3 regions of the Tatumella sp. UBA2305 genome follow, and region 2 is predicted to be linked to each of the others. Evidence: predicted binding sites of a transcription regulator. Region 2 holds the regulator's gene; each other region holds the start of a gene.
The links. The regulator sigma-54, encoded in region 2, starts transcription at its own class of promoters, with help from an activator protein. The targets are predictions, from matches to a motif close to GTTGGCACANNTTTCGCTNT.
Positions count from the first base shown of each region.

Region 1: the regulator sigma-54 is predicted to act here: its motif matches at 3,306-3,325, upstream of glnA (glutamate--ammonia ligase).
Region 3: the regulator sigma-54 is predicted to act here: its motif matches at 6,300-6,319, upstream of B3Z23_RS12190 (amino acid ABC transporter substrate-binding protein).

Region 1 covers NZ_DDVT01000018.1:41,548-52,671, reverse strand. Annotated here, with positions in the region: gene B3Z23_RS11205 (MFS transporter) at 1-740, shown strand, start outside; gene B3Z23_RS11200 (DUF4440 domain-containing protein) at 737-1,114, shown strand; gene typA (ribosome-dependent GTPase TypA) at 1,190-3,013, opposite strand; gene glnA (glutamate--ammonia ligase) at 3,468-4,877, shown strand; gene glnL (nitrogen regulation protein NR(II)) at 5,092-6,141, shown strand; gene glnG (nitrogen regulation protein NR(I)) at 6,149-7,558, shown strand; gene hemN (oxygen-independent coproporphyrinogen III oxidase) at 7,609-8,982, opposite strand; gene yihI (Der GTPase-activating protein YihI) at 9,211-9,720, opposite strand; gene yihA (ribosome biogenesis GTP-binding protein YihA/YsxC) at 10,229-10,867, shown strand.
Region 2 covers NZ_DDVT01000021.1:244,519-255,642, forward strand. Annotated here, with positions in the region: gene mlaE (lipid asymmetry maintenance ABC transporter permease subunit MlaE) at 1-317, opposite strand, end outside; gene mlaF (phospholipid ABC transporter ATP-binding protein MlaF) at 322-1,137, opposite strand; gene B3Z23_RS15035 (calcium/sodium antiporter) at 1,363-2,343, shown strand; gene kdsD (arabinose-5-phosphate isomerase KdsD) at 2,358-3,344, shown strand; gene kdsC (3-deoxy-manno-octulosonate-8-phosphatase KdsC) at 3,358-3,921, shown strand; gene lptC (LPS export ABC transporter periplasmic protein LptC) at 3,918-4,490, shown strand; gene lptA (lipopolysaccharide ABC transporter substrate-binding protein LptA) at 4,465-5,019, shown strand; gene lptB (LPS export ABC transporter ATP-binding protein) at 5,025-5,750, shown strand; gene rpoN (RNA polymerase factor sigma-54) at 5,802-7,235, shown strand; gene hpf (ribosome hibernation promoting factor) at 7,256-7,543, shown strand; gene ptsN (PTS IIA-like nitrogen regulatory protein PtsN) at 7,700-8,194, shown strand; gene rapZ (RNase adapter RapZ) at 8,234-9,088, shown strand; gene npr (PTS phosphocarrier protein NPr) at 9,085-9,357, shown strand; gene mtgA (monofunctional biosynthetic peptidoglycan transglycosylase) at 9,384-10,106, opposite strand; gene arcB (aerobic respiration two-component sensor histidine kinase ArcB) at 10,979-11,124, opposite strand, start outside.
Region 3 covers NZ_DDVT01000019.1:51,161-62,284, reverse strand. Annotated here, with positions in the region: gene ubiF (3-demethoxyubiquinol 3-hydroxylase) at 1-337, opposite strand, end outside; gene miaB (tRNA (N6-isopentenyl adenosine(37)-C2)-methylthiotransferase MiaB) at 509-1,933, shown strand; gene B3Z23_RS12210 (PhoH family protein) at 2,129-3,181, shown strand; gene ybeY (rRNA maturation RNase YbeY) at 3,178-3,657, shown strand; gene corC (CNNM family magnesium/cobalt transport protein CorC) at 3,744-4,625, shown strand; gene lnt (apolipoprotein N-acyltransferase) at 4,632-6,164, shown strand; gene B3Z23_RS12190 (amino acid ABC transporter substrate-binding protein) at 6,580-7,488, shown strand; gene B3Z23_RS12185 (amino acid ABC transporter permease) at 7,639-8,379, shown strand; gene gltK (glutamate/aspartate ABC transporter permease GltK) at 8,379-9,056, shown strand; gene B3Z23_RS12175 (amino acid ABC transporter ATP-binding protein) at 9,056-9,781, shown strand; gene leuS (leucine--tRNA ligase) at 10,042-11,124, shown strand, end outside.

The DNA of each region.
Region 1 (11,124 bases), on a different contig from region 2:
GTGACAAAGACCATCTGTTGAGCGGTCTGCTGTGGCTGGTTCCGGCCATCATGCTGACCTTGCTGTTTGTCCGTCGTAACCGCCGCCAGACGAATCCGCTACTGGCACTGCATTTATTGTCCAGCCCACTGCTGCGGTTTTCGATGCTGGTCTATCTTTGCACCCCCGGTTTTTTTATTGGCGTCAGCATCATTGCCGTATTCTGGCTGCAACAAATAGCCGGACTGAGCGCAGCGCAGAATGGTGCCCTGATGATGGCCTGGTCTGTGGCTGCTTTTTTCGCTATCCATACCAGCGGTAAGCTATTTCAGCGTTACGGACCCGCGCTGTTAATCATTACCGGCTGTCTGATTCAGGCCACAGGTATTGTCTGGCTGGCGGGTATTAGTCAGGCTACCTCACCTCTGCTCCTCAGTGTGTGCTATGCATTGATGGGATTTGGTGGGTCGTTGTGTAGTTCGACTGCACAAAACAGTGCTATGCAGGAGATTGACAGCCCGGAGTTGGCGGATGCCAGCGCGCTGTGGAACATCAATCGCCAGCTGAGTTTTTGTTTTGGCGTTGCCCTGCTGAGTCTGTTGCTGAGCCTGTTACTGCAAACAGTGAGTCTGCTGGCTGCCTACAGAGCCTGTTTTATCGTGGCCGCCTGCGTGACCTGTATACCCGTGCTGGCCAGCCTGAGACTGGGTTTCCGTCCGGTCCCCACTGATACTGATTCACTAAGAGAACCGAAACTATGAATGACTATATAAATAAAGTGGAACATACCCTGAAATCCCTTGAACTCTGGCTGGGTCTGGGTGAAGGAAATCTCGCCAGTTTAACCGACTGTTTTGCTGACGGATTTACCATGATTACCCCGGCAGGAAGCTCTCTGGATAAAACGGGACTGAGGAATTTCCTTCAGACACAACAGGCCAGCCGCCGCGGGCTACGGATTACTTTCGATCAGCTAAAGATAATCCATGAATGGTCGCAGGGGGCTGTCGTCTATTACCGGGAACAACAGAGCCAACAGGATGCTCCGGAAAATATTCGTTGGGCGACAGCCGTGTTCAGTCGTGAAGGAGAAATAGTTCGCTGGTTACATCTTCAGGAAACCCTGCAAAGCTAAACCACGAGTAAAAAAAAGCCGCCCCGGAAGGGCGGCTTTTTAATCAGTATCACTGCTTAGCTAAGTCGCTGTCAGTTAAGACTCTTTGCTGCCACGTGAAGCACGTTTACGATCATTCTCAGTCAAATGACGTTTACGGATACGTACAGACTGAGGAGTCACTTCTACCAGTTCGTCATCATCGATGAATTCCAGAGCTTGCTCCAGAGTCATTTTGATTGCAGGAACCAGAGTGGTGGCTTCATCAGTCCCGGAAGCACGCATGTTGGTCAGTTTCTTACCAGTCAGGCAGTTCACGGTCAGGTCGTTAGAACGTGAGTGAATACCGATGATCTGGCCTTCATAAACTTCAGCACCGTGACCCAGGAACAGCTTACCGCGGTCCTGCAGGCTGTACAGTGCGAAAGCAACCGCTTTACCCTGACCGTTAGAGATCAGTACACCGTTCTGACGCTGACCCACTTCACCCTGACGCAGATCACCGTAGTGGCTGAAGGTAGAGTAAAGTAAACCCGTACCTGAAGTCATCGTCATGAATTCGTTACGGAAACCAATCAGACCACGGCTTGGGATTTCGTAATCCAGACGCACACGACCTTTACCATCCGGGTCCATGTTTTTCATGTCGCCTTTACGCTCACCCATCGCCTGCATCACCGCACCCTGGTGCTGTTCTTCAATATCAAGAGTAACGTTTTCGTAAGGTTCCTGTTTACGTCCGTCAATTTCACGGAAGATAACTTTCGGGCGGGAAACCGCCAGTTCAAAACCTTCACGACGCATGTTTTCGATAAGCACAGATAAGTGCAGCTCACCACGACCAGACACACGGAAAGCATCCGCGTCTTCGGTCTCTTCAACACGCAGTGCCACGTTATGCACCAGTTCTTTCTTCAGGCGATCAAGGATCTGACGCGAAGTGACGTATTTACCTTCTTTACCACAGAATGGTGAGGTATTTACGCAGAAGAACATGCTCACGGTAGGCTCATCAACAGACAATGGAGTCAGCGCTTCCACGTTCTGTGGGTCACACAGGGTGTCAGAGATGTTCAGTTCACCCAGACCGGTGATAGCAATGATGTCGCCAGCTTCAGCTTCAGTGCTCTCGATACGCTCCAGACCCAAGTGGCCCAGTACTTTACCGACTTTACCATTACGGGTTTTGCCTTCAGCATCAATCACAGTGACCTGCTGGTTCGGTTTGACTTTACCGCGTTTGATACGGCCAATCCCGATAACACCCAGGTAGTTGTTGTAATCCAACTGAGAGATCTGCATCTGTAACGGACCATTTAGGTCAACGTTTGGTGCAGGAACATGCTTGATGATAGCTTCGTACAGTGGCGTCATATCTTCCGCCATATCTGCATGGTCATCACCCGCGATCCCCTGAATTGCCGATGCATAGATGATCGGGAAATCCAGTTGCTCGTCGGTCGCATCCAGGTTAACAAACAGATCAAAAACCTGATCTACGACCCAGTCAGGGCGTGCGCCCGGACGGTCGATTTTGTTAATAACAACAATAGGCTTCAGACCATGAGCAAATGCTTTTTTGGTTACGAAGCGCGTCTGTGGCATTGGGCCATCAATCGCATCCACTACCAGCAGAACCGAGTCTACCATCGACATGACACGCTCAACTTCTCCACCGAAGTCGGCGTGTCCCGGAGTATCGACGATATTAATTCGATAGTCGTTCCACTTAATTGCAGTGTTTTTAGCGAGAATAGTAATCCCACGCTCTTTCTCCAAATCGTTGGAGTCCATCACACGCTCAGTTGCTTCGGTACGGGCGTCAAAAGTACCAGACTGTTGTAACAGCTTATCAACCAGGGTCGTTTTTCCATGGTCAACGTGCGCGATGATGGCGATATTACGCAAATTTTCGATCACAGCTTTGCCTCAGGCATTAGAAATAGCGCGCTATTGTACACGGATTAGTCGAAAGACTGAATATGTTCACAGTATTCCTTGAAACTTTCTCAGTGACTTTTTGCTCCCGCTGATTATCAAGGCAGACTACGTTCATTTTTAGTGCAATATTATCGTTATTCCGGCGACATGCACCATAATGGTGCTATATGATGGCAGGGTTTGGATCATTATGGTGCATCACTCCGGTTCGGTGCCTCCCCTTAACGGGGCACAAAGGCCGCTATAACACCGTTTTCAGACAAAATAAAAAGTTGGCACAGATTTCGCTTTATATTATCTAAGCAAAAACGACAGTTTGAAACGGTTGGAAGCTTGTCGGGAACATTGACCGGAAAATGCGCGGCGCCTCGTGATCCTTTACCAGTACAGGTTCTCTACCCACGACAACAATGAATATTTCAGGAGAGTTAGTATGTCCGTTGAACACGTTCTCTCATTGATGAACGAACATGAAGTTAAGTTTGTTGATCTGCGTTTTACCGACAGTAAAGGTAAAGAACAGCATGTAACCATCCCTGCTCACCAGGTTAACGAAGACTTCTTTGAAGAAGGTAAAATGTTCGATGGTTCTTCCATCGGTGGCTGGAAAGGCATTAACGAATCAGACATGGTGCTGATGCCGGATGCAACTACCGCTGTTCTGGACCCATTCTTCGAAGATCCAACCCTGATCATTCGTTGTGATATCCTGGAACCAGGTACACTGCAAGGTTACGACCGTGACCCGCGTTCAATCGCGAAACGCGCTGAAGATTTCCTGCGTTCTTCAGGCATTGCTGACACTGTACTGTTCGGACCTGAACCTGAATTCTTCCTGTTCGACGATGTGCGTTTTGGCGCTACCATGTCTGGTTCTCATGTGGCTATCGACGATATCGAAGCGGCATGGAACACTGGTAAAGCCTACGAAGGCGGTAACAAAGGTCACCGTCCGGGCGTTAAAGGCGGCTACTTCCCAGTGCCTCCGGTCGACTCAGCTCAGGACATCCGTTCTGCTATGTGTCTGACTATGGAGCAGATGGGCCTGGTAGTTGAAGCTCACCACCACGAAGTGGCTACTGCTGGCCAGAACGAAGTGGCAACCCGCTTTAACACCATGGTGAAAAAAGCTGACGAAATTCAGATTTATAAGTATGTGGTACATAACGTAGCGCACGCTTACGGCAAAACTGCCACCTTTATGCCAAAACCAATGTTTGGTGATAATGGTTCAGGTATGCACTGCCACATGTCACTGTCGAAAGACGGTACTAACCTGTTCTCTGGCGACAAATACGGCGGCCTGTCTGAAACTGCTCTGTTCTACATCGGCGGTATCATCAAACATGCTAAAGCGATTAATGCCCTGACTAACCCAACCACCAACTCTTATAAGCGTCTGGTCCCGGGTTATGAAGCACCGGTCATGCTGGCTTACTCTGCCCGTAACCGTTCTGCGTCAATCCGTATCCCTGTGGTTGCCAGCCCGAAAGCACGTCGTATCGAAGCTCGCTTCCCGGATCCAGCGGCTAACCCATACCTGGCGTTTGCGGCACTGCTGATGGCCGGCCTTGACGGTATCATCAACAAAATCCATCCTGGCGATGCGATGGATAAGAACCTGTATGACCTGCCTCCGGAAGAAGAAGCTGAGATTCCAAAAGTAGCAGGATCTCTGGAAGAAGCGCTGAATGCACTGAACGAAGACCGCAGCTTCCTGACCCGTGGTGGTGTTTTCACTGACGATACTATCGATGCTTATATCGCACTGCGCAAAGAAGATGATGACCGCGTACGTATGACTCCGCATCCGGTGGAATTCGAACTTTACTACAGCGTTTAATCTCTCTTGTAGTTTTGTTGCCGTGGAAAATTTTAGCCCATCTCCGGATGGGCTTTTTTCTCCGCAAATTCAGCATTCAGAGGGATATTTCGGTCAGTCAGCTCAGATTTACTGCCTGTTTATTGTCCGAACACAGCGAAAAACACCAGCGAGTCGCCCGCTTATTTCACAGTCAACAGCAGCGTATTTCACTGGTAAACGCGGAGAATTAAACATGATATCCAACACACAGCCCGATGCAGTGCAGATCTTAAACTCTCTCATCAATAGTGTGTTAGTCGTCGATAACAACCTGGTGATCCATTACGCGAACCCGGCAGCACAGCAATTGCTGGCTCAGAGTTCCCGTAAACTGTTTGGTACGCCGCTCCCGGAACTCACCGGCTATTTTTCCTTAAATATTGAGGTGATGCTGGAAAGCCTGCAAGCCGGTCTGGGCTTTACCGACAGTGAAGTGACCATTGTGGTTGATGGCCGGGCGCATATCATGTCTCTTACCGCTCAGCAGTATCCTGACCAACAGATTCTGCTGGAAATGGCGCCGATGGATAACCAACGTCGTCTTAGCCAGGAACAGATTCAGCACGCACAGCAGGTTGCCGCCCGTGATTTAGTGCGCGGTCTGGCTCATGAAATTAAAAATCCGCTCGGCGGATTACGCGGTGCCGCCCAGCTGCTCTCCAGAGCGCTGCCGGATCCGTCATTAAATGAATATACCAAAGTGATTATCGAACAGGCCGACCGGTTACGTAATCTGGTCGACCGGCTGCTGGGGCCTCAACAACCCGGCATGCACGTTACCCAGAGCATTCACCAGGTCGCGGAACGAATTGTTAACCTGGTGTCGATGGAGCTACCGGATAACGTCACTCTGGTCAGAGATTACGATCCCAGTCTGCCTGAATTGCCGCATGACCCGGATCAGATTGAACAGGTTTTACTGAACGTAGTACGTAATGCATTACAGGCGTTGGGCGAAGCTGGAGGCACAATCACCCTGCGGACCCGTACCGCATTTCAGCTAACGCTGCATGGTGTTCGCTACCGTCTGGTGGCGCGGATTGATGTGGAAGATGACGGACCGGGGATCCCCCAGCAGCTGCAGGATACTTTGTTTTATCCCATGGTCAGCGGGCGGGAAGGTGGTACCGGTCTGGGCTTATCCATTGCCCGTAGCCTGATTGACCAACATTCAGGAAAAATAGAATTTAACAGTTGGCCAGGACATACCGAATTTTCGGTGTTCCTGCCTATTCGCCAGTGAGGTTTCCATGCAACGAGGGATAGTCTGGATCGTCGATGACGATAGCTCCATCCGCTGGGTGCTTGAACGCGCGCTCACTGGAGCCGGTTTGAGTTGTACCGCGTTTGATAACGGGGATGATGTGCTGGAGGCTTTAGCCAGCAAAACACCGGATGTATTACTGTCAGATATCCGCATGCCCGGGATGGACGGGCTGGCGTTGCTTAAACAAATTAAGAAACGCCACCCCATGCTGCCGGTTATCATTATGACTGCACATTCCGATCTGGATGCCGCGGTCAGTGCTTACCAGCAAGGCGCGTTTGATTATCTGCCAAAACCTTTTGATATAGATGAAGCGGTCGCTCTGGTAGAACGAGCCATCAGCCATTATCAGGAACAGCAGCAACCGCGCAACCAGCCGGCCAGCGGGCCAACCACCGATATTATTGGTGAAGCGCCGGCAATGCAGGATGTCTTCCGGATTATTGGCCGTCTGTCACGTTCCTCGATCAGTGTGCTAATTAACGGGGAATCAGGAACCGGTAAAGAGCTGGTCGCCCATGCTTTGCACCGCCATAGTCCGCGGGCCAAGTCACCGTTTATTGCCCTGAATATGGCGGCGATCCCCAAAGACCTGATTGAATCTGAGCTGTTTGGTCATGAAAAAGGGGCATTTACCGGGGCTAACTCGGTGCGTCAGGGGCGGTTTGAACAGGCCGATGGCGGCACACTGTTTCTGGATGAAATTGGCGATATGCCACTGGATGTACAGACCCGGCTGCTGCGTGTACTGGCCGACGGACAGTTCTACCGTGTCGGTGGCTATGCTCCGGTGAAAGTGGATGTCCGGATCATTGCAGCGACTCACCAGAACCTGGAATTACGGGTGCAGGAGGGTAAATTCCGTGAGGACTTGTTCCACCGTCTGAACGTTATTCGAATTCATCTGCCTCCGCTGCGTGAACGCCGCGAAGATATCCCACGGCTGGCCCACTATTTCCTGCAGATTGCGGCGCGGGAACTGGGGGTGGAAACCAAGATATTACATCCGGAAACCGAAGCTGCGCTGACTCGTCTGCACTGGTCTGGTAATGTCCGACAGTTAGAAAATACCTGCCGCTGGCTGACAGTCATGGCAGCCGGTCAGGAAGTTCTGATTCAGGACCTTCCACCGGAGCTGTTTGAAACCAGCCCCCCGGAAACCCCGGTACAGTCATCCCCCGATAGCTGGGCCACGCTGCTGGCGCAATGGGCTGACAGAGCATTACGTTCCGGTCATCAGAATCTGTTGTCCGAAGCGCAACCCGAGATGGAAAGAACACTACTGACTACTGCCCTACGTTATACCCAGGGGCATAAACAGGAAGCAGCCCGTCTGTTGGGCTGGGGAAGGAATACGCTAACCCGTAAACTTAAAGAACTGGGCATGGAATAGCAAATTGCTGGTGCTTTACTGGTCCGCAGACAGTGTCTGCGGACCTTTTATTATATGACCCGTGAAAACTGCTGCTGTCGGCTGGCAGCCCGCAGATAGTGGTCAAAGCACATGCAGATATTTCGGATTAACAACCTGCCACGAGCCGTCACCTGTAACCGGCGTAGTTCAAGCGTCACCAGGCCATCCTCAATAAATGGCCTGAGCAGTCGCAGGTCCTCTGCAAAATATTCTTCAAAAACTATCCCCCACTGTTGTTCCGTCGTCGCAAAATCCAGTCTGAACTGGCAAATCAGCGCCTTAATCACATCGCGCCTCAGACAGTCATCCTGACTCAGGCTGACCCCACGCCACAACCCTCTGCCATTGGCCGTCACACTCTCCTGCCACTGATTAAGCACTTTGTGATTCTGGGAATAGCTGTCACCGATCATACTAATGGCTGAAACACCCAATCCCAGTAAATCTGTGTTTCCGTGGGTCGTATACCCCTGAAAATTACGGTGCAGCACCCCGTTCTGCTGGGCTACTGCCAGTTCATCGTCTGGCAGGGCAAAATGATCCATACCGATAAACTGGTATCCTCCACCGGTCAGTGTGGCGATGGTATCCTGCAGAATCATCAGTTTCTGCCGGGCATCCGGCAAATCCGCCGCATTAATTTTACGCTGGGCAGCAAACATCTCCGGCATATGGGCATAATTAAACACGCTGAGACGATCAGGGCGCAGGGAGAGAATTTTCTGCAGGGTGAAAGCAAAACTTTCCGGTGTCTGCTTTGGCAGCCCATAAATCAGGTCAATATTCCCCGAAGTAAAACCCAGTGATTTCGCCCGATCCATCAGTGCAAAGATAAATTCTTCGTCCTGTTCCCGGTTCACCAGTCGCTGGACCTGCTTATTAAAATCCTGCACTCCCATACTTAGCCGGTTAAATCCTTCGCTTTTCAGGTGGTCAAGGACATCCAGTTCAATTTCCCGGGGGTCCAGTTCCAGCGACATCCCGGCATCGGCAGCGAAAGTAAAATGTTGCCTGAGAATCCCTGTCAGCCGGGATATTTGAGCTGTCGTCAGAAATGTCGGAGTTCCGCCTCCCCAGTGCATCTGAACGACGGTACGCTGACGAAACAGCGGCGCTCTGTGGCGAATTTCTGCCTCCAGTGCATCCAGATAACGATCCGCTTTGTGTGCCTGGCGTGTCACCTGCTTATTACAGCCACAGAAGTAGCAGAGCCGATGGCAAAACGGGATATGCAGATAAAGGGACAGAGGCCGGTGAGGATAACGGTGAACCGCTGTCAGGAAATGATTTTCGCTAAAGCGCTCATCGAATTCCAACGCTGTAGGATAAGAGGTATAACGCGGTCCGGAGTAATTATATTTTTCGATTAATGACTGGTCCCACTCGATACGTGGTAATGACATGTTCACTCCTTCCGCTGACGGGGTCTGAAAGAAGTTCGCGATACTCCGGATAACGGTAAGTTTTTTTTGCGACGCAACCGCGATTTCAATCGTGACAGACGACGTAGTTTAGCGAATAACAACAGCAGAAAACACGCATACAGCAGCGCTAAAATTGATCCTGGCCAAAACATAATGAAATATTCCCGGCTGGGGCACAACATTATACACTGTGCCCGGCCATTAAGGTTAGTTACCCTTCAGTAAGCGGTACATATCCTCTTCTGCTTCGGTATCTTCAGCATCGCTGTCATCATCAAGATCGATACCGAGTTTTTCCATCAGTACTTCAATACGATCCAGGGTGCTGTCCAGCCAGGCCTGATCTTCAGCAGGCAATTTCTCACCGTTTTCCAGTCGATCGAGCAGTGCATCAAGACGTTCACTATTTTCGAGAGCAGACAGTTCCTCACGGGCACTTAATACCGGCGCTGCTTCACGACGTTTCACCGCCGGTTTTGCCGCAACGGCTCCCTCGGCCACTAATGGAACGGGTTTTTTACTGCCCAGCCGCGGATCGGCTGCGTCTTTCGTGCCACGGTTGCCCTGGCCCTGTTTTACTTCAGGGTTGCTGCGGTTACCCGTGGCAAGGCCTTTGTGTTTTTTCTGACGCTGGCGTTCACGGCCTTCGATATTGAGTTCGGCACGGGTTTTGCGTTTTGCAGGCTTGGCGCGCGGGGCTTTGGCAGGTTGTTTCATGGTGTTCAGCCTCAACTGTTTTTCTTTAGTATAGAATTGCGGCGAAATCTAGCAGAAACCAGCACAAGAAAAAAGCGACAGCTTACGCTGTCGCTCATTTCATACTTTCTGTCATTCAGAAAGTCATGTATCTCACATCCGGTTAAGATACTCATCTTATCCATCAGATTCATTCCGTCCTGCTGCCTGTTCCCTGGCAGGGTCTGCTCTGTGTCCTTCCCTGAGCCTGATTTTCCCTGAACCTCTCCCTGAGTGACGTGTAATGTAGTTGATTCTGACAATTCTGCAAGGCAGAAAAAGCAGCAAAAATGCATTCTTTTTCACAAGTTGATTTAGAGTGATGATATTTAAAATAAATTTTAATAGTTGTCATTTTTTTTCAGCCATTGTCTGAGATGACAATAGCTGATCTCTTACAGAGTCTGCTGATGCTCAGGGCACAGGCACTTTCGCTCTATAACAGGTATACTGCGGGTATTATCCTGAAATTTACCTGTGGAGCTCGACCTTGTCTGGATGGAATTATCACGTCACCCATTTTGTCACCAGCGCCCCGGACATTCGCCATCTGCCCACAGACAGTGGAGTAGAAGTGGCGTTTGCCGGGCGTTCGAATGCCGGAAAATCAAGTGCATTAAACACATTAACCAACCAGAAGTCACTGGCACGTACCAGTAAGACACCAGGCCGTACTCAGCTGATTAACTTGTTTGAGGTCACTGAGGGAATCCGGCTGGTAGACCTGCCTGGTTATGGTTATGCAGAAGTCCCTGAAGAGATGAAGCTTAAATGGCAGCGGGCATTAGCAGAATACCTGCAAATGCGGGACTCTCTGAAAGGGCTGGTTATTCTGATGGATATTCGCCATCCGATGAAAGATCTGGACCAGCAGATGGTGCAATGGGCAGTCACCAGCCATATCCCGGTGCTGGTGCTACTGACTAAAGCCGATAAGCTGGCGTCAGGCGCCCGGAAAAAACAACTGAATATGGTTCGTGAAATGAGCCAGGCTTTTGAAGGTGATATTCAGGTCGAGTATTTCTCATCCCTGAAGAAGATGGGAGTGGATAAACTCAGCCAGAAACTTGATGACTGGTTCAGCACTTATTCCACCACGGTCGAAGATTCGGCGCCAGAAGAGTCGTAACCTGAGTAAATCATCCGGTTAATTCTGACATAAATATTTACCATAAAAAACGCCCCGTTCACCTGAATGAACGGGGCGGCTAACATTCAGCCAAATCCGATTACGTGAAGTAAAAGGTCTGAAAGATAGAACATCTTACCTCTGTACCCTACGTCTGAAAATGTACCTGATTTTCACCGGTCAATAAAGCCTTTTCTCAGCATTTTTTTAGTAATTTTGATGTTTTATTTCTATGTAAATCACAAAAAAACATTTAG
Region 2 (11,124 bases):
AACGCGGTTACGACCGGTCCCAGCTCGCGCAATAGCGATAACGCCACCAGCATTCCGAGGCTGGTTTCCGCTCCGTAGGTTTTTAGTACCAGATACCCCTGTAATCCCAGCACCATCCCGATAAACAGTCCCGAGACGAGAATAATCAGCAGTGAGAGTACCCCTACACTGTAGATTTGTTTCACTACCAGACGGCTGTGTTTTGCAAACTCGGGCTTACCCACCAGCGCATGGAATAGCATTAACCCCGCGCGGCCAAATGACCTGCAGCTCTTAATTCCCCAACGCCCTAATGACGCGACTGCCTGTAACAACATGGATTTAGTGCCTCCCGGGACTTAGCAAATCGGTGAGGTAATCACCGGCCGGAAACCTGAAGGGTACCGGACCATCTGCATGGCCATCAATAAACTGCCGCACACGCGGATCATCATTCTGGCGTAATTGTGCTGCATCTCCCTGTGCAATAATCTTCTGCCCGGCCACAATATAAGCATAGTCGGCAATACTGAGGACTTCCGGAACATCGTGAGAAACCACAATACAGGTCAGTCCCAATGCGTGGTTCAGTTCATCAATCAGCTTAACCAGCACCCCCATAGTAATGGGGTCCTGTCCCACAAAAGGCTCATCAAACATAATCAGTTCCGGCTCAAGTGCAATAGCCCTGGCCAAAGCCACCCGCCTTGCCATACCACCAGACAATTCAGCCGGAGTCAGTTGTTCTGCCCCCCGCAGCCCGACAGCCTCCAGTTTCATCATTACCGTACTGTGCAACAACTCCGGAGGCAGGGAAGTATGTTCCCGCAATGGCCAGGCGACATTGTCATAGACACTGAGGTCGGTAAACAAGGCGCCTGACTGAAACAACATACTCATTTTTTTACGAACGTCGTACAGCTTACTCCGGGATAAACCAGGAATATTATCATCGTGAAAGAAAATTTCTCCTTTATCTGGCTGCAGCTGACCACCAATCAGACGTAATAACGTGGTTTTACCTATACCAGAGGGACCCATGATGGCAGTAATTTTGCCTTCCGGCACCGTTAAAGAAATGTCATCAAAGATTTTGCGGGATCCACGGGTAAAGCTCACCCCACGGATTTCCACTAATCCTTTCTGTTGCTGAACCATGTTTACCCCTTGCAGGTGTCCGGGCATTTTAGTTATCTATGATGCCAGCCCGGGAGAAAGCATCTTGTCATTTTTACAGAAAATTACAGGTCGTTTTTGTGTAATTCCGTCATAAAATTTACTTTTGGCCTTTCGACAGTCAAAATCAGCGCTTGTTTACTACTGATCTCTCTTTTCGCTGTAATGCAGTGATTGCTCATTACAGATTTTGGCAAAGGAATTCCCATGCTTGTCGCGATTGTTCTGCTGGTCCTTGGTTTACTATTGCTGGCCTATGGCGCAGACCGTCTCGTTTTTAGCGCATCCATACTTTGCCGTTCACTGGGAGTTCCGCCACTGATAATCGGGATGACGGTGGTGGGAATCGGAACTTCTCTACCGGAAATCATCCTGTCATTGTCCGCCGCAAATCACGGACAACGGGATTTTGCCGTGGGGATTGCTGTCGGGTCAAATATCACCAACATATTATTGATTCTTGGCGGTGCGGCATTGCTCAATCCTCTGAAAATCAGCTCAGCATTGTTACGCAGGGAATTACCGCTCATGTTGCTGGTCACATTACTCTGTGGACTGTTGCTGGCTGATAATCTGCTGACCCGTACCGAAGGTATTTGCCTGGTCGTCATGGCTATTCTCTACCTGTGGGGAATTATCCGAATTGCAGGAAAAAGCCAGGCCACTACCGGCGATCAACTCTCACGAGAACAGGTCGCAGAACTGCCGGGCGAAGATGCCGGTAATACCGTGGCGTTTCTCTGGCTGGGAGTCGCATTGGTACTCTTACCGGTCGCCACGCGAATGATTCTGGACAATGCTGTGGTCGTTGGTGACTATCTGGGTATCAGCGAATTAGTGATGGCATTAATTTTCATTTCTATCGGAACCAGCCTGCCAGAACTGGCAACAGTCATTGCCGGAACTCTGAAAGGTGAAGGTGATATCGCGGTCGGCAATCTGTTGGGTGCTAACATTTATAATACCGCCATTGTTCTGGGTTTACCGGCCATCGTCTGCCCGGGCCGTATTGACAGTAATGCCTTTTCCCGTGACTACTGGATAATGCTGGGTGTCAGTACCGTTTTTGCGATGATCTGCCTGAAGAAAAACCGCACTATCGGCAGACTGACCGGTGCGTTACTGTTAGGCGGATTTTTTGTCTGGGTTGCCATTCTCTGGGGCTACCCGATGATTAATGATCTTTAAAAGGATTCATCAAAATGTCTGATCAGTCGACCCTGACGGGTTTTGATTTTAAGGAAGCAGGCAGGAAAGTACTGCGCATTGAACGCGAAGGGCTTGCTCAACTGGAGCAATACATTAATGAAAACTTCACCCGGGCCTGCGAAATCCTGTTCCGCTGCACAGGAAAAGTGGTCGTGATGGGCATGGGTAAATCGGGCCATATCGCACGCAAAATGGCGGCCACCTTTGCCAGTACAGGAACTCCATCGTTTTTTGTCCATCCGGGAGAAGCCAGCCACGGCGATCTGGGTATGGTCGGACGTGACGATGTCGTGATAGCCATTTCAAATAGCGGGGAATCTCACGAGATACTGGCACTGATTCCGGTGATTAAGCGTCTGAAGATTACCCTGATTTGCCTGACTAGCCGGCCAGAGAGCACTATGGGGAAAGCTGCTGGCCTGCATCTGACGGTGAAGGTGCCTCAGGAAGCCTGCCCGCTGGGACTCGCCCCCACCACCAGCACCACTGCCACCCTGGTCATGGGGGATGCCCTGGCTGTCGCTTTACTGGAGGCCCGCGGTTTTACTGCCGAAGATTTTGCCTTGTCTCATCCTGGCGGAGCATTGGGGCGTAAATTACTGTTACATGTGAGTGATGTTATGCATTCCGGTGATGAGATGCCTTGTGTTTCACGTCATGCATCATTACGCGATGCTCTGTTGGAAATCACCCGCAAAAAACTGGGAATGACCGTAGTGACTGAAGAGGATATGACCATCGCTGGTATTTTTACCGATGGTGATTTGCGACGAGTTATCGATATGGATATCAATTTCCAGTCAACCACCATCGATGAGGTCATGACACCGGGCGGGATCCGTGTATCTCCGAATATTCTGGCTGTCGATGCCCTGAATGTCATGCAGAGTAAAAATATCACCTCACTATTGGTTGCCGATAACAATCGCCTTGTGGGTGTGATACATATGCATGATATGTTGCGCGCCGGTGTTGTCTGATCAGGAAAAAAAAATGAACAATAAACTCCCTATTGATACGTGTTACGGGCCTGTCAGCCCTGCGGTCATAGCCAGTGCCGAAAAAATAAAATTACTGATCTGTGATGTCGATGGGGTAATGTCTGACGGCCTGATTTATATGGGAAATAATGGTGAGGAACTAAAAGCGTTCAATGTTCGTGACGGCTACGGTATCCGTTGCCTGTTAACCAATAATGTCGAAGTTGCTATTATCACCGGCCGAAAAGCCAAACTGCTGGAAGATCGTTGTCATACCCTCGGGATAAGTCATCTGTACCAGGGACAGTCAGATAAGCTTTTGGCCTTTGCCGATCTTATGGATAAACTATCGCTCCAGGCTGACGAGGTCGCCTATATTGGTGACGATCTGATTGACTGGCCGGTTATGGAAAAAGTAGGCCTCAGCGTATCTGTAGCAGACGCACATCCCCTGCTCGTACAACGTGCCGATTATGTGACCCGTATCAATGGCGGCCGCGGAGCAGTACGCGAGATTTGTGATGTTATTTTGATGGCGCAAAATAAATTTGAGGATGCCAAAGGGTTATCGATATGAGTACAAGCAGACGCTGGATTACCCTTCTGCTGGCAGTGATTGCGGTAGTACTGATTGGCTGGAACCTGACAAATCAGGATTCTCAGCCCATATCTGTAGCACAGGATGATCAGAGTCCTACCTACACAACAGCCAGCTCCCACACTGTGGTTTATAACCCTGAAGGCGCGTTAGCTTATCGGTTGGTATCCGATAAGGTATCCTATTTTGATGCATCTCAGGTCAGCTGGTTCGATAACCCGGTGATGACGACCTATGACCAGCAAGAATCACCCGCATGGTCAGTAAAGGCAGATAAAGCCAAATTAACCAAAAACCGTATGCTGTATCTTTATGGACATGTCGAAGTCAAGGCACTCAATCCAAATGCTAAAATTGAACGTATCACGACAGACAATGCACAGGTAAATCTGGCCACCCAGGATGTGACCTCGGATGATCAGGTAACACTTTACGGGCAAGGATTCCGTTCAACCGGGATGAAGTTACGTGGCAATTTACGGGCCAAAACAGCCGAATTAATTGAAAAGGTCAAAACCGATTATGAAATCCAAAACCAAAACAAATAGCATCCGGTTGCTGTTGGTCGCCGCGCTGCTTGGTTGCAGCCTGCCAGTGCTCGCGGTGACAGGTGATTCTGATAAGCCCGTAAATATCACCTCGGAAAATCAGTCGATGGACATGCAGGGGAATGTGGCAACCTTCACCGGGAATGTCATCATCACCCAGGGAACCATCAGGATCACCGCAGACAAAGTGGTAGTGACAAGGCCTGGTGGCGACAGCCAGAAAACGCTGGTCGATGCTTACGGCAATCCTGCCACCTTCTACCAGATGCAGGATAACGGTAAACCGGTGAAAGGCCATGCCGCTAAACTGCATTACGATCTGGCAAAAGACCTGGTTGAGCTGACCGGCAATGCCTACATCGAGCAGTTGAACAGCAATATCAAAGGCGATCGAATCACTTATCTGGTGAAAGAGCAGAAAATGCAGGCTTATAGTCAGGGCGGCGAACAAAAACGTGTGACCACAACCCTGATGCCTTCTGAACTTCAGAACGATAATAAACCGGCACATCCTAACAAGAGTCAATAACAGTTATGGCGACGTTAATAGCAGAAAATCTGGCAAAAGCTTACAAAGGCCGTCGGGTCGTTGAAGATGTCAGTCTGGAAGTAAAATCAGGCGAAATTGTCGGATTACTGGGGCCTAACGGGGCCGGTAAAACCACCACCTTCTATATGGTAGTGGGTATCGTGCCACGGGATGCCGGGAAAATTATTATCGATAACGATGATATCAGCCTGCTGCCACTGCATGCCCGTGCGCGATTGGGTATTGGTTATCTGCCGCAGGAAGCATCGATCTTCCGTCGACTCAGTGTTTACGATAATCTGATGGCTGTATTACAGGTACGTAAAGACCTCAACGCACAACAGCGGGCTGACCGCGCCAATGAACTGATGGAAGAATTCCATATTGAACATTTGCGTGACAGCATGGGTCAGGCACTGTCAGGCGGGGAACGCCGCAGGGTGGAAATTGCCAGAGCCCTGGCAGCCAATCCGAAATTTATTCTGCTGGACGAGCCTTTTGCCGGTGTTGATCCGATATCCGTGATTGATATTAAAAAGATCATTGAACACCTGCGTGACAGCGGCCTGGGCGTACTGATTACCGACCATAACGTCCGCGAAACGCTGGCAGTTTGCGAACGGGCGTACATTGTCAGTCAGGGTAAACTGATTGCCCATGGCACCCCGGACCATATTCTTGCCGATGAACAAGTGAAACGTGTTTATCTCGGTGAAGAGTTCCGGCTCTGACTCTGTTAATGTGTCCTCAATGAAATTTTTTCGGGAAACTCATTCCTCACTATGAAGCAAAGTTTGCAATTCAGGCTCAGCCAACAACTGGCAATGACCCCCCAGTTGCAGCAGGCGATACGACTGTTGCAACTTTCTACGCATGAATTACAGCAGGAACTGCAACTGGCACTGGAAAGTAATCCGTTACTGGAACAGGCCGAAGTTCTCAACGAAGTGGATTCTGAGGAGTCGGGTGAAACTGCATCTCTGGACACCCGTGAAGCATTAGAACAAAAAGATATGCCGGAGGAACTGCCTCTGGATGCTACCTGGGATGAAATTTATACCGCTGGCACCCCCTCCGGTACGGGTACTGATTATCAGGATGATGAACTGCCGGTCTATCAGGGCGAAACCACTCAGTCTCTGCAGGACTATCTGATGTGGCAGGTTGAACTGACGCCCTTCAGTGATACTGACCGTGCGATTGCCACTTCGATAGTGGATGCCATTGATAATACCGGCTATCTCACCGTTCCACTGGAAGACATTCTGGAAAGTATTGGTGATGACGAACTGAGTATTGAAGAGGTAGAAGCGGTTCTGAAACGGGTACAGCATTTTGACCCGATAGGCGTGGGTGCCCGCGATTTGAAAGACTGCCTGCTGGTACAACTATCACAGTTCAGCCCGGAAACCCCTATGCTGGAAGAAGCCCGGTTAATTGTCCGGGAGCATCTGGATTTACTGGCTAATCATGATTTTCGCAGTCTGATGCGTGTCACCCGCCTGAAGGATGATGTGCTGAAAGAAGCCATGGCTCTTATTCAGTCACTGGACCCGCGTCCGGGCCAGTCTATCCATACCGGTGAGTCTGAATATGTGATTCCGGATGTGTTGGTGCGGAAAACAGGCAACCAGTGGACTGTCGAGCTGAATTCCGACAGCCTGCCACGCCTACGCATTAATCAGCATTATGCTGCGATGAGTGGCGGAGCGCGCAACGACAGTGATAATCAGTTTATCCGCAGTAATTTGCAGGAAGCACGGTGGCTGATTAAAAGCCTGGAAAGCCGAAATGATACTCTGTTGCGGGTTACCCGCTGCATTGTCGAACAGCAGCAGGCTTTTTTTGAGCAAGGGGAAGAGTACATGCGGCCAATGGTACTGGCAGACATTGCCCAGTCAGTCGATATGCATGAATCCACTATCTCGCGGGTGACGACCCAGAAATTTCTGCACAGTCCGCGTGGCATCTTTGAACTAAAATATTTCTTCTCAAGCCATGTCAGTACCGAAGGTGGCGGGGAAGCTTCATCAACGGCGATTCGGGCGCTGGTGAAAAAATTAATCTCATCGGAAAATCCGGGTAAACCCTTGAGTGACAGCAAACTCACCTCTATGTTATCTGAACAGGGGATCATGGTCGCAAGACGAACTGTTGCTAAATATCGCGAGTCTTTATCTATCCCACCCTCAAACCAGCGTAAACAGCTGCTTTGACATCATGAGAAGGAAAGCCTATGCAACTGAACATTACCGGACAACAAATTGAAATAACTGAGGGACTGCGCCAGTTTATTCACACAAAATTTGCCAAACTGGAGCATTACTTTGAACACATCAATCAGGTATATATCGTCCTGAAGGTCGAGAAAGTTCAGCAAATTGCAGATGCAACCTTACATGTGAACGGAGGTGAGCTCCATGCGACAGCAACAACCGATGATATGTATTCGGCCATTGACGGGCTGACAGACAAACTGGCGCGACAGTTAACCCGCCACAAAGAAAAACTGAAACAGCATTAGTTTCAAACTGAGTTATCCCATTAAATAAACAGCAGACATTGCCTCTCCGTGGCTGCTTTTATCCGCAGGTATTGCTGTTTAGCGACCCGACGGCTAATACTGCGGATAAGTGACCATCTTCGGAAAATGGGCAGTGGAATCTGCAAGCGAAATAATATGAATAGCGATCTGACACTTGAACTTGGCCATGTGCTTACCCTTGAATGTACCCGTAACAACGTACATTGCCAGAGTAAGAAGCGGGCGCTGGAGATAATAAGTGAACTGGCAGCGACTCAGTTGAATCTGCCGCACCAAAATATTTTTGAGACGATCCTGAATCGTGAACGGATGGGCAGCACCGGAATAGGCAACGGGATTGCCATCCCTCACGGTAAACTGGAAGAAGACACGCTCAGAACTATTGGGGTATTGATTCATCTTGAGCATCCGATTCCATTCGATGCGGTCGATAATCAGCCGGTGGACCTTTTGTTTGCACTACTGGTCCCGGCTGATCAGTGTAAAACGCACTTACATACCTTATCTCAGGTCGCAAAACGCCTGGCAGATAAAACTGTGTGCCGCCGTTTGCGGGCAGCACAAAGTGACCAGGAACTCTACAGTATCATCATGGAAGAGCAGCAAAGCAGCGACGAAAAACAACAATAAATCAGCCTGTTAACCAGGGATTATGACGGGAGAAGGATCATGGTACTGATGATCGTGAGCGGTCGGTCAGGGTCGGGAAAATCTGTCGCACTACGTGCCCTGGAAGATATGGGGTTCTATTGTGTTGACAATTTACCGGTCGATTTACTGCCAGAGCTGGCTAACTCACTGGAAAAGCGTAATATTTCTGCGGCTGTTAGTATTGATGTGCGTAATATGCCTGAGTCACCGGAAATTTTTGAGGATGCCTTTAACCGGTTATCCGCTCAGTTTTCTCCGCAGTTACTCTTTCTTGATGCTGACAGAAATACTCTGATTCGACGTTACAGTGATACACGTCGCCTGCACCCTCTCTCCAGTAAAAACCTGTCACTGGAGAGCGCTATTGATGAAGAGAGCGATCTGCTTGAACCTCTGCGGTCGAGGGCCGATTTAATTATCGATACCTCTGAGATGTCGGTGCACGAACTGGCCGAAATGCTGAGAACACGACTGCTTGGTAAACGGGAACGCGAACTTACAATAGTATTTGAATCTTTTGGATTTAAATACGGAATCCCTATCGATGCAGATTATGTATTTGATGTCCGCTTTCTGCCCAATCCTCACTGGGACCCAAAACTGCGACCGCTCACCGGTCTTGACCGGCCAGTGGCTGCGTTTCTTGATCGTCATACCGAAGTGCATAATTTTATTTATCAGACCCGTAGCTATCTTGAGCTCTGGTTACCGATGCTGGAAACCAACAATCGCAGCTATCTGACTGTCGCGATTGGCTGTACCGGGGGTAAACATCGATCAGTGTATATTGCTGAACAACTGGCGGACTACTTCCGCTCACGGGGAAAAAACGTTCAGTCACGACACCGCACTCTGGAAAAGAAAAAATCATGACGATCAAGCAATTAGTTAAAATCAGAAATAAACTGGGAATGCATGCCCGCCCGGCAATGAAATTGTTTGAGCTGGTACAAAGCTATGACGCGGAAGTGACTCTGCGTAATGAGGCAGGCACCGAAGCCGATGCCAGTAGTGTTATTGCATTACTGATGCTGGACTCAGCCCAGGGAGGGCAGATTGAAGTAGAAGCTACCGGCCCACAGGAAACCGAAGCACTACAGGCGGTGATTGAATTATTTAACGCTGGTTTCGATGAGGACTAAATCCCGGGATTACCGCGGTGTCGCTGTCAATACAGGTGATGTCGTTGCAGAAACTCCCTTCCTCCCAGTTGCCCCATCTGTTGAGAAATCCATTGCTGCCGTTCGCGGGTATATGCTGAAGGCGAAGCGGCATGATAAATTATCGGATTAGGCAGTACCGCAGCCAGTAACGCAGCTTGCTCACGGCTCAGTTGGCTGGCAGGTTTATGGAAATAAGCTTCTGCGGCAGCCTGTACCCCGAATATCCCGGGGCCGAATTCGGCGATATTCAGATATACTGTCAGAATTCTCTTTTTGCTCCAGACCGTTTCAAGACCCACCGTCAGTACCGCTTCCATCCCCTTGCGTATCCAGCTACGTCCATCCCAAAGAAACAGATTTTTTGCGGTCTGCTGGGACAGCGTTGAAGCACCGCGCATTTCCCCATGCTGACGACTGTCCAGTACGGACTGCATAGCATCAAAATCAAATCCCCAGTGCTGAGGGAATTTCTGGTCTTCACCGGCTATCACCGCCAGGGGCATCCAGGGTGAAATCTTAGACATGCTCACCCAGTCAGAATGAGCACGATATTGCGTATCTCCGGACAGAAATGCACCGATCTGCCGTTCTGCCATGACCGCAGAAAATGGCACCGGAACCACTGAAAACAGCAGTATCAGCGAAGCAGTAATTCCTGCCAACAGCACCACCAGGCGAAGCAAGCAACGCTTTAGCCATGATACAACCCTGTTATGCTTTTTTCTCATCCATCCATCCCTGCGGGGCTTTTACGCTAAACATATCATCTGCTGAGAGTAGCGCTAACACAGTTTTTTTCATAAATATTTATTAGTCAGTAATCGCTTATTAGCTAAAGTCCCGGGTAACAGCAGCCAGTGAAGCGACATCTGACACGGGTTACTTTCAGTAACATCAATGACTTCAGAAAATGAAGGGAATCGGTTCCAGCAAAATACTAAATCCCACAAAACATTAAGATGTCTTAAGTTTTAATTCTCTGCCCAATGGTAACTCGCCCCATACATTTAACGCGCCGTTAAACAAAAAACACCACTTAAATAACCATATATTAACACAATCTTGCCGTTTGCATCAGATGACCGGAATCATTCATCACTGACCGGCGACTTTTTTAAACTAAAGAAAGTGAAAATGATAAGCTCAGAAACTTGTTAAAATCAGTCAATAATTTGTGAGCTTTCTTAGGATATTTTTCTTAGCTGTTGTTTTTTTATATAAATCACGATTCAGAGCAACGACCAGAATATGAGACCGCAAAGACACTGATAACTGTAAGGTTTTAATGATAATCTTTAGCTCCGCGATACCTTACCGGCCCGGGAATAAAACGATTACATAATCTGGTGACGTATTATTGAACAGCAATACTGGCTAAATCATTGTTAAAATATTTCTGTCTGGAAACATTCCAACTTCACAAATCTTAATGAATTGTGGCAAAGTGATCGCAATTTTTGTTAAGGTAGTAGTCATAGCTAACCAATACCTTCCGCCGCCCGGGTTCGCCCGGTAAACGATAATTTTTTCGCTGGCGGAATAGCAGTTTCCCTGGTGTTGGCGCAATATTCGCGCACCCCGGTTTATCCGGGGTCATTTTTTATTGCCGCTTAGTATTAGTGCTCTGTTCCCTGGCTTTTACCCACTGTCTGAGAATCGCGGCTTCATGACGCCATTCATGACGCAGTTCATCAATCCACTCCTGCACATTATCCCACCATGCAGGAAGTTCAGGCGTCTGGATCT
Region 3 (11,124 bases), on a different contig from region 2:
CACTGTTCTCCACCATATAGCCTAATTCGGGTAACCCGAGCGAGGCCGCATCGAATACTGCGTGGGCATTTTGCCACTCCCAGGTTTCCAGACGGCGATAAGGCGCACAGCGCATCGCGACAATAGCCTCCCAGACTTCAAGTTCTTTCAACAGAGCGACAGATGCGGCACCTATCGCTGAAATCCGTACATCCGGTGGGCGCAGGGAGTCAAAAGGACGTGGCTGCTGATGTTCGATGACTGCCACTCTGAAGTGATGTCTGGCCAGACCACAGGCCAGTGCGGCACCCACCATGCCTGCACCGGTGATAACCACGTCAAACTGCTGTTGCTGCATGTTATTATCCTTCCCAAGACTGATACCCGCTGATGCCCGGGTAACGTTACTCAGGACAGTGTACCGGAAAATTCTCTGACAATCAGAAAAGCCGCTACACTGGTCACAACAGCAGCAAAGCATTACAATGTGTCGCCTGCACATCCTTGCACTGAATTAATGGCCAGTTTGATGACAAAAAAATTGCATATTAAGACCTGGGGCTGTCAGATGAATGAGTATGATTCATCTAAAATGTCAGACCTGCTGAACACTACCCATGGCTTTACGCTGACCGAAAATGCGGAAGAAGCCGACGTATTGTTGCTCAATACCTGTTCCATCAGGGAAAAGGCCCAGGAGAAAGTGTTCCACCAGCTGGGACGCTGGAGAACACTGAAAGAGAAGAATCCGGACCTGATTATCGGGGTCGGAGGTTGTGTTGCTTCCCAGGAAGGTGACCATATTCGTCAGCGCGCCCATTATGTGGACATTGTTTTTGGTCCGCAAACTTTGCACCGCCTGCCGGAAATGATTAACAGCGTCCGGGGTGACCGCAGCCCGGTAGTCGATATCAGTTTCCCGGAAATTGAAAAATTCGACCGTTTACCGGAACCGCGTGCCGATGGCCCGACGGCTTTCGTCTCCATTATGGAAGGCTGTAATAAATACTGTACTTTCTGCGTGGTGCCTTATACCCGTGGTGAAGAAGTCAGCCGTCCAAGCGACGATATTCTGTTTGAAATTGCCCAACTGGCAGCCCAGGGCGTACGTGAGGTCAATCTGCTTGGCCAGAACGTTAACGCCTATCGCGGTGAAAACTTTGACGGTTCAGAGTGCAGTTTTGCTGACTTATTACGTCTGGTGGCCGCTATTGATGGGATCGACCGCATTCGCTTTACCACCAGCCACCCGATTGAATTTACTGATGACATCATCGATGTCTATCGTGATACTCCGGAGCTGGTCAGTTTCCTGCATTTGCCGGTACAAAGCGGTGCCGACCGTATCCTGACACTGATGAAACGTGCCCATACCGCACTGGAATTTAAGGCTATCATCCGTAAACTGCGGGTGGCCCGTCCGGATATTCAGATCAGCTCAGATTTTATCGTCGGTTTCCCGGGTGAAACCAGCGAAGATTTTGAAAAGACAATGAAACTGATCGCTGATGTTAATTTCGATATGAGCTTCAGCTTTATTTATTCTGCCCGCCCGGGTACGCCGGCAGCGGATTTGCCTGATGATGTCAGCGAAGAAGAGAAAAAACAGCGTCTGTGGGTATTGCAGGAACGAATCAACCAACAGGCCATGGCCTGGAGTCGTCGGATGCTGGGAACCGTTCAGCGTGTACTGGTTGAAGGTACCTCCCGTAAGAATCTGATGGAACTGTCCGGTCGCACCGAAAATAACCGTGTGGTTAACTTCGAAGGGACTCCGGAGATGATCGGTAAGTTTGTTGATGTCGAAATTGTCGATGTTTATCCGAACTCACTGCGTGGTGTGGTAGTACTGACCGAGAAAGATATGGGGCTGCGAGTCACTGAATCACCGGCCTCTGTCATTGCCCGTACCCGTAAAGAGAATGAATCCGGCGTTGGTGTCTGGCAACCCTGATTGGCCTGTCTGTTGCGGCTGCACTCTGTTGCCGCAAATTTATCTACCCGGGGCTGGAATTTCCCGATCCAGCCCCGATATCTTGTTATACCATTGCATCTCTCGCAAACAGCATAAATACTTTGCTATGTCTCCTTGAATCAGAAGGAACATTCGTTGCTGACTAACCGGCCCTAAGCGCCCCATAGGATTACTTTGAATATCGAAACCCGCGAAATTGCCCTCGAACCCGCAGACAATCAACGTCTGCTCAGTCTGACCGGCCCTTTTGACGATAATCTGAAACATCTGGAGCGTCGACTGGGGATAGAAATTAACCGGCGTGATAACCGTTTTACGTTGTCAGGGAAACCTCTGTGCGTCGATGCCGCAGAACATATTCTGAAGACATTGTATGTCGATACTGCCCCGGTCCGTGGTCAGAATAAAGATATCGATCCTGAAGATATTCACCTGGCCATCAAAGAGAGTCGGGTTCTGGAACAGAGCGCGGAGAGCGTGCCGGACTATGGTAAAGCAGTCAACATACAGACCCGACGTGGTGTGATAAAACCGCGCACACCTAATCAGGCCAGCTATATTGCCAATATTCTGGATCATGATATTACTTTTGGCATTGGTCCTGCCGGTACCGGTAAAACTTATCTGGCAGTAGCCGCCGCCGTCGATGCACTGGAACGCCAGGAAATTCGGCGTATTTTGCTGACCCGCCCTGCAGTCGAGGCCGGTGAGAAGCTGGGCTTTTTACCGGGGGATCTTAGCCAGAAGGTAGACCCTTATCTGCGCCCCCTTTACGATGCCTTGTTCGAAATGCTCGGCTTTGAACGGGTTGAAAAACTGATTGAGCGTAATGTTATTGAGGTCGCTCCACTGGCTTATATGCGTGGGCGCACCCTGAACGATGCCTTTATCATCCTGGATGAGAGCCAGAACACGACCATCGAGCAGATGAAAATGTTTCTGACCCGTATCGGCTTTAACTCTAAAGCGGTGATCACCGGCGATGTGACACAAATCGACTTACCCCGAAACGCCCGTTCCGGACTGAAACATGCGATTGAAGTATTGTCCGGGGTCGAAGAACTCAGTTTTAATTTCTTCCACAGCGAAGATGTGGTACGTCACCCTGTTGTTGCAAGGATTGTGGTGGCCTATGAAGCCTGGGAAGAAGCAGACCAGAAACGCCGTGAGCGCCTGGCTGAAGAGCGTAAACGTGATGCGCTGTCCACCCCTCAGGAGAATGTATGAGCAGTACCGTAACACTGGATTTGCAGAATGTCTGTGAAAAACCTCAGGGGTTGCCCGATGAAGCGTCATTTTTGCGCTGGCTGACGGCAGCGGTTTCGCTGTTTCAGCCGGAGAGTGAAGTCACTATCCGGCTGGTGGATGAAGCCGAAAGCCATGAACTGAACCTGACTTATCGGGGAATGGATAAACCCACCAATGTGTTGTCGTTCCCGTTTGAGGCACCGCCAGGTATCGACAACCTGCCGCTACTTGGCGACCTGATTATCTGCAGACAGGTCGTAGAGCGGGAAGCCGCAGAGCAGCAGAAGTTGCCCGAGGCCCACTGGGCACATATGGTCGTACATGGAACTCTGCATCTGTTAGGCTATGACCACATCGAAGATGAGGAAGCTGAAGAGATGGAAGGGATAGAAACTGAGATAATGCTTGCTATGGGCTATCCTGACCCGTACATTTCCGAGAAAGACATCGATTGATGTCCGGCTAACCCCGGCCCCCTGCTGTCAGTGTCGTTCCCTGACAGCGTAAAATTCAAATACAGTGAGTACTAAATAAATACGCCATGAGCGATGACCATTCTCAAAACAGCGACACCCCCGGTAGTAAAAAGGGATTCTTCTCATTACTGATTAATCAACTGTTTCACGGTGAGCCGCAAAACCGTGATGAATTACTGGAGTTAATCCGTGATTCTGAACAGAATGAGTTGATTGACCAGGATACCCGCGACATGCTGGAAGGCGTGATGGAAATCGCCGAGCAGCGGGTACGAGATATTATGATCCCCCGCTCCCAGATGATCACCCTGAAAAAAGAGCAGTCACTCGAAGAGTGCCTGGACGTGATTATTGAGTCTGCACACTCCCGGTTCCCTGTGATCAGTGAAGATAAAGATCATGTGGAAGGTATTCTGATGGCCAAAGATTTACTGCCCTTTATGCGCAGTAATTCTGCTCCGTTCAGTATTGCTGATGTCCTGCGCCCTGTGGTGGTCGTGCCGGAAAGTAAACGTGTCGACCGCATGCTGAAAGAATTTCGCTCACAGCGCTATCATATGGCGATCGTCATCGATGAATTTGGTGGTGTTTCGGGACTGGTGACCATCGAAGATATTCTTGAACTGATCGTCGGGGAAATTGAAGATGAGTACGACGAAGAGAATGACAGCGATATTCGCCAGCTCAGTCGCCATACTTATTCGTTGCGGGCCCTGACTCCGATAGAAGACTTCAACGAACTGTTTGGTACCAACTTCAGCGATGAAGAAGTTGATACCATTGGCGGTCTGGTCATGCAAAGCTTCGGCCACCTGCCTGCCAGAGGCGAAAGTATTACCCTGGAAGGTTATCAGTTTAAAGTGGCGATGGCCGACCGACGTCGGATCCTGCAGGTTCATGTAAAAATTCCAGACGATGCGACTACACCTCAACCGGAAGACGAATAACAGCCTATGACGGCACTCAATCAGTTACTCTGGCAACAGAAAATACGCTTGTTGCTGGCTTTACTTACGGGTGCCGTTGGCACCCTGGCATTCTCGCCTTATGATTTCTGGCCTGCGGCTCTGTTATCCCTTACGGGACTACAGGCATTAACGTTGAAACGCTCTACTCCACAAGCGCTGGCCATTGGCTTTGTCTGGGGGATGGGACTGTTTGGTTCAGGAGTTAACTGGGTATATGTCAGCATCGCGACCTTTGGCGGCATGCCAGGCCCGGTGAATATCTTTCTTGTCGTTTTGCTGGCAGCCTGGCTATCTCTGTTTCCGATGCTGTTCAGCGCCGTGCTGAACCGGTTTTGGCCAGCAGCAAGCCTGACCCGCCTGGTTCTGGCTGCACCCGCATTGTGGCAGGTGACTGAATTTTTACGAGGCTGGGTTCTGACCGGATTCCCGTGGCTGCAGTTCGGTTACAGCCAGATAGAAGGTCCCCTGAAAGGTCTGGCACCCATCGCCGGGGTAGAGAGTATCACTCTGGTATTGATGGTCATCGCCGGGCTGATTACCTATAGCCTGCTACAGAGAAATCTGCGGGCGTTGCTGGTTGCCGTAGCCATTCTGGTTATTGGCTGGCCGTTGCGCTACCTGCAATGGTATCAGCCACAATACGACCGCAAGGTTTCGGTCGCGTTAGTTCAGGGCAATATTCCCCAGTCGATGAAATGGGACCCTCAACAACTACAGTCCACACTCAACACTTATCTGCGTCTGACCCGTCCGCTACTGGGTAATTCTAAAATTATCATCTGGCCAGAGTCTGCAATCACAGACCTTGAGACCAATCAACAGCCCTTCCTGACTCAGTTGGATCAGGTACTGCGCAATCACGGAAGTACACTGGCAACCGGCATTGTTGATTCAAGATTGCAGGCGGATAACCGTTATCATGATTACAACAGTGTTGTCGTGTTGGGTAACCCACAGCCTTACAGTTATCAGAGCCAGGATCGCTATCAGAAAAATCACCTGGTACCCTTTGGCGAATTTGTTCCTATGGCCAGTCTGCTCAGGCCACTGGCTCCATTTTTCGATTTACCGATGTCCGGGTTCAGTCGTGGCAAGTATGTTCAGCCCCCCTTAAATCTTGATGGTTATCAGCTAACCACTGCTATCTGTTACGAAATCGTCCTCGGTGAACATGTCAGAGATAACTTCCGCCCCGATACAGATTTTCTGCTGACGGTGTCTAATGATGCATGGTTTGGTCACTCCATCGGTCCATGGCAACATCTGCAAATGGCAAGAATGCGTGCTCTGGAGCTTGGCAGGCCCCTGCTAAGAAGCACCAATAACGGTGTTACCGCTATCGTGGACGCACAGGGTAATATTACCCGTGAAATCCCACAATTCCATGAAGGTGTCCTGCAGGCTGAAGTGACCCCGACACGGGGAATCACCCCTTACGCCCGTACCGGTAATCTGACCGTCTGGCTGATATCGGCGTTCGCCGTTGCCACTGCACTGGTCTTCCGCCGCCGCCTTTAAACCAGCTGCCGGAGCCTGACTCCGGCAATTATCCTCTTTGCTTCTGTCCGTCCTTGTTCCCATAAACTTCGCTCTATCACCGTCATGGCCTGCGCTCTTCATTGAACCTGTAATGATTGTCTTTCCTGTTTCACTGATGGCATACATATTGCTTAATGATTAGCGATGCTTAGAAACACACTGAAACAGCCTGGTGCAGCATGATTTGCACCAATATCGTGCAAACACCGACAACTGATGGTTAGTTATGCATATTATTGTTCAGATTGCGTTCATTATCTCAGTTAAGAAACAATAACGTTTCATTTCATTAACAATGAGCTAAGGTAAAACTGTAACCAGTTACAGCAAACTCACTCAATCATCTATTTCTGCCTCCCGCTGCCTGAAGACGGGAGACAAAAGGAGCCCGGATATGAAATTACGGAAACTGGCCCTTGGCCTTGCGATCACTGGTATTCTGTCTGGTGTGGTATATGCTGCGGATACCCCTTCAGCCCAATCCCCGACGCTCGATAAAATTGCTAAAAACGGCGTCGTTGTGGTGGGCCACCGCGAGTCATCTGTGCCCTTTTCTTACTACGATAATCAACAGAAAGTCGTGGGTTATTCACAGGATTATTCCAACGCCATTGTCGAAGCGATTAAAAAGAAACTGAATAAACCCGATCTGACGGTAAAAATGTTACCAATCACCTCACAGAACCGTATCCCGTTGCTGCAAAACGGAACCTATGATTTTGAATGTGGTTCAACGACCAACAACCTGGAGCGGCAAAAGCAGGCTGATTTCTCGGATACTATTTTTGTTGTCGGTACACGACTGCTGGTAAAAAAAGGCAGCCCGATTAAAGATTTCCCCGATCTGAAAGGTAAAACGGTAGTGGTGACCTCCGGAACCACTTCAGAAATTCTGCTGAATAAACTTAATGATGAGAAAAAAATGGGTATGCGGATCATCAGTGCCAAAGATCATGGCGATTCGTTCCGTACTCTGGAAACAGGCCGCGCCGTCGCGTTTATGATGGATGATGCTTTACTGGCCGGTGAACGAGCTAAGGCTAAAAAACCTGCAGACTGGGTGATCGTCGGTACACCTCAATCCCATGAAGCCTATGGTTGTATGCTGCGCAAAAATGATCCTGAATTTAAACAACTGATGGACAGCACCATTGCACAGGCACAGACCTCAGGTGAAGCCGCCAAATGGTATGATCGCTGGTTCAAACAGCCTATTCCGCCAAAAAATATGATTATGAACTTCGACATGTCAGAAGACATGAAAGCGTTGTTTAAATCACCTAATGATAAAGCACTCAACTAACCACAACCCTGAAAGCAATTAAGTGCTTCAGAAGTAACTGAAGCTTCTGACGCCACCGCACACACACTATTGTGCCAGCGGTGGCGTCAATATGGCTGAGTTCATCAGTCTTCGGGGTAGCGATGCTATCCTTTTTACCGGGAGTTGATTATGGGCACAAACTGGAACTGGGGGATATTTTTTGAACAGGCCCCATTCGGCAATACCACTTATCTGGGTTGGTTATGGTCCGGTTTCCAGGTCACGATTGCTGTCTCGTTATGTGCATGGGTGGTGGCATTTCTGGTCGGTTCGCTGTTTGGAATTTTGCGTACCCTGCCGAATCGCTTTTTGTCAGCCATCGGTGCCTGCTATGTCGAGCTGTTTCGTAACATTCCACTGATTGTTCAGTTTTTCTTTTGGTATCTGGTTGCTCCGGAGCTGGTGGGGGAGAAACTGGGGATGTGGTTTAAATCTGAACTTGACCCAAATATTCAGTTTTTCATCAGTTCCGTGATTTGCCTGGGGCTATTCACTGCTGCCCGCGTGTGTGAGCAGGTCAGAACCGCTATCCAGTCACTGCCGCGTGGTCAGAAAAATGCCAGTATGGCACTGGGTATGACACTCCCACAGTGTTACCGCTACGTATTATTGCCCAATGCTTACCGTATCATCGTCCCCCCTATGACTTCAGAAATGCTCAACCTGGTGAAGAACTCAGCCATTGCCTCGACTATCGGGCTGGTGGATATGGCTGCGCAGGCAGGTAAATTACTGGACTACTCTGCGCATGCCTACGAGTCGTTCACTGCCATTACTGTGGCTTATATCATTATTAATGCTGCCATCATGCTGGCCATGAGTCTGCTGGAACGCAAACTGCGCTTACCTGGCCATATAGGGAGTAAATAATGTATTCATTTGACTGGAGCTCCATTCCGCCAAGCCTGCCATTCCTTGCTGACGGAATGATAGTGACGCTTAAAATTACCGTCTGTGCCATCGTCTTTGGCATTCTTTGGGGCACATTACTTGCCGTTATGCGTTTGTCCGGAGTCAGGGTCATTAGCTGGCTGGCCCGATTATATGTCAATCTTTTCAGGGCAGTACCGCTGGTCATGGTGCTTTTGTGGTTTTACCTGATAGTCCCCGGGTTTCTGCAATCGGTACTCGGTTTGTCACCGAAAACCGATATCCGGCTGATTTCCGCAATGGTGGCATTTTCGCTATTTGAAGCCGCCTACTATTCCGAGATCATCCGCGCAGGAATTCAGAGTATTGGCAAGGGGCAGTCCGGCGCGGCACTGGCTTTAGGAATGACCCAGTGGCAGGCCATGCGGTTGGTGATTCTGCCACAGGCTTTCCGTGCCATGGTGCCATTACTGCTAACCCAGGGGATAGTGCTGTTTCAGGATACTTCCCTGGTTTATGTCCTGAGCCTGGCTGACTTCTTCCGTACCGCCTCCACCATCGGCGATCGGGATGGTACCCAGGTAGAAATGATACTGTTTGCCGGTCTGGTCTACTTTGCTATCAGTCTGAGCATTTCACTGCTGGTCAGTTATATAAAAAAGAGAAGGGCCGTCTGATGATTAACCTGAAAAATGTTTCTAAATGGTATGGTCACTTTCAGGTGCTGACAGACTGCACCACGGAAGTTAAAAAAGGTGAGGTTGTGGTGGTATGCGGCCCGTCAGGGTCGGGGAAATCAACACTGATCAAAACAGTGAATGGTCTGGAGCCGGTTCAACAGGGAAGTATTCTGGTCAACGGTACTGAAGTCAATGATCGGAAAACTAATCTGGCGAAACTGCGCAGTAAAGTAGGCATGGTATTCCAACACTTTGAACTGTTTCCGCATCTGAGTATTGTCGATAACCTGACGCTGGCTCAGGTGAAAGTCCTGGGCAGAAATAAAACAGAAGCCCGGGAGAAAGGACTGAAACTCCTGGCCAGGGTCGGGCTGGCAGCTCATGCAGAGAAATTTCCCGGACAGTTGTCTGGCGGACAACAACAAAGGGTGGCAATAGCCAGAGCACTTTGTATGGACCCCATTGCTATGTTGTTTGATGAACCTACGTCGGCACTGGACCCGGAGATGATTAATGAAGTGCTGGATGTCATGGTAGAGCTGGCCAATGAAGGCATGACAATGATGGTTGTCACCCATGAAATGGGCTTTGCCCGTAAGGTAGCAAACCGGGTCATTTTTATGGATGAGGGAAAAATTGTCGAGGATTCTGACAAGGATGCATTTTTTAATCATCCTGCTTCAGACCGGGCCAAAGATTTCCTGGCGAAAATAATTCACTAATCTTCAGTTCTGGCATTTCACTGCGGCGGTGGTGAAATGCCGGTATTTCCGGGGCAGCAATCGCTTTTTGCTTGCAGGTGTTGTTCTTCAGCCCTGAAATACTCCGTTTTCTACCGCTGCCCCCCACCGGTTTCCCGGATAAATCTCCTCCCGGAGTCATGCGGGTGTTGTTGCGCACCGGGCTTATGGGTATGCTATGCGGATCGTAGAAAAATCACTGCAGTTAGCTTCGCGCAATTCAACAAGGACCACAGGCTGCCATGCAAGAGCAATACCGCCCGGAAGAGATAGAATCTAAAGTCCAGAAACACTGGCACGATCAGGAAACCTTTAAAGTCACTGAACAGGAAGGGAAAGAGAAGTACTACTGCCTGTCAATGTTACCCTATCCTTCTGGTCGTCTACACATGGGACACGTGCGTAACTACACCATCGGTGATGTTATTGCCCGTTATCAGCGACTGCTCGGGAAAAATGTTCTGCAGCCGATAGGCTGGGATGCTTTCGGTCTGCCTGCTGAAGGAGCTGCGGTGAAAAATAATACCGCCCCTGCCCCGTGGACCTACGAAAATATTGCCTACATGAAAAACCAGCTGAAACTGCTGGGTTTTGGTTATGACTGGAGCCGTGAGCTGGCCACCTGTCAGCCGGAATATTACCGCTGGGAACAGTGGTTCTTCACCAAATTATTCGAGAAAGGCCTGGTCTACAAAAAAACCTCAGCGGTGAACTGGTGCCCAAATGACCAGACCGTACTGGCGAATGAACAGGTTATCGAAGGCTGCTGCTGGCGTTGCGATACCAAAGTTGAACGTAAAGAAATCCCGCAATGGTTCATTAAAATTACCGCCTACGCAGAAGAGTTATTAAATGACCTGGATACGCTGGAAGGCTGGCCTGAACAGGTTAAAACCATGCAGCGCAACTGGATCGGTCGTTCCGAAGGGGTTGAAATCACCTTTGATGTCGCCGACAGCAGCGAAAAACTGACCGTTTATACGACCCGCCCCGACACTTTTATGGGTGCGACTTATGTGGCTGTCGCCGCCGGACACCCGCTGGCGCAGCAGGCTGCGGTGAATAACCCAGACCTGACAGCATTTATTGATGAATGCCGGAATACCAAAGTTGCCGAAGCTGACATGGCAACAATGGAGAAGAAAGGTCACCCGACCGGGACGTTTGTGGTTCACCCGCTGACCGGTGAAAAATTACCGCTATGGGTCGCTAACTTTGTCCTGATGGAATATGGCACCGGTGCGGTGATGGCAGTCCCTGGCCATGACCAGCGTGACTGGGAATTTGCCCGTAAATATGACCTGCCGATTAAAGCGGTGATCCTC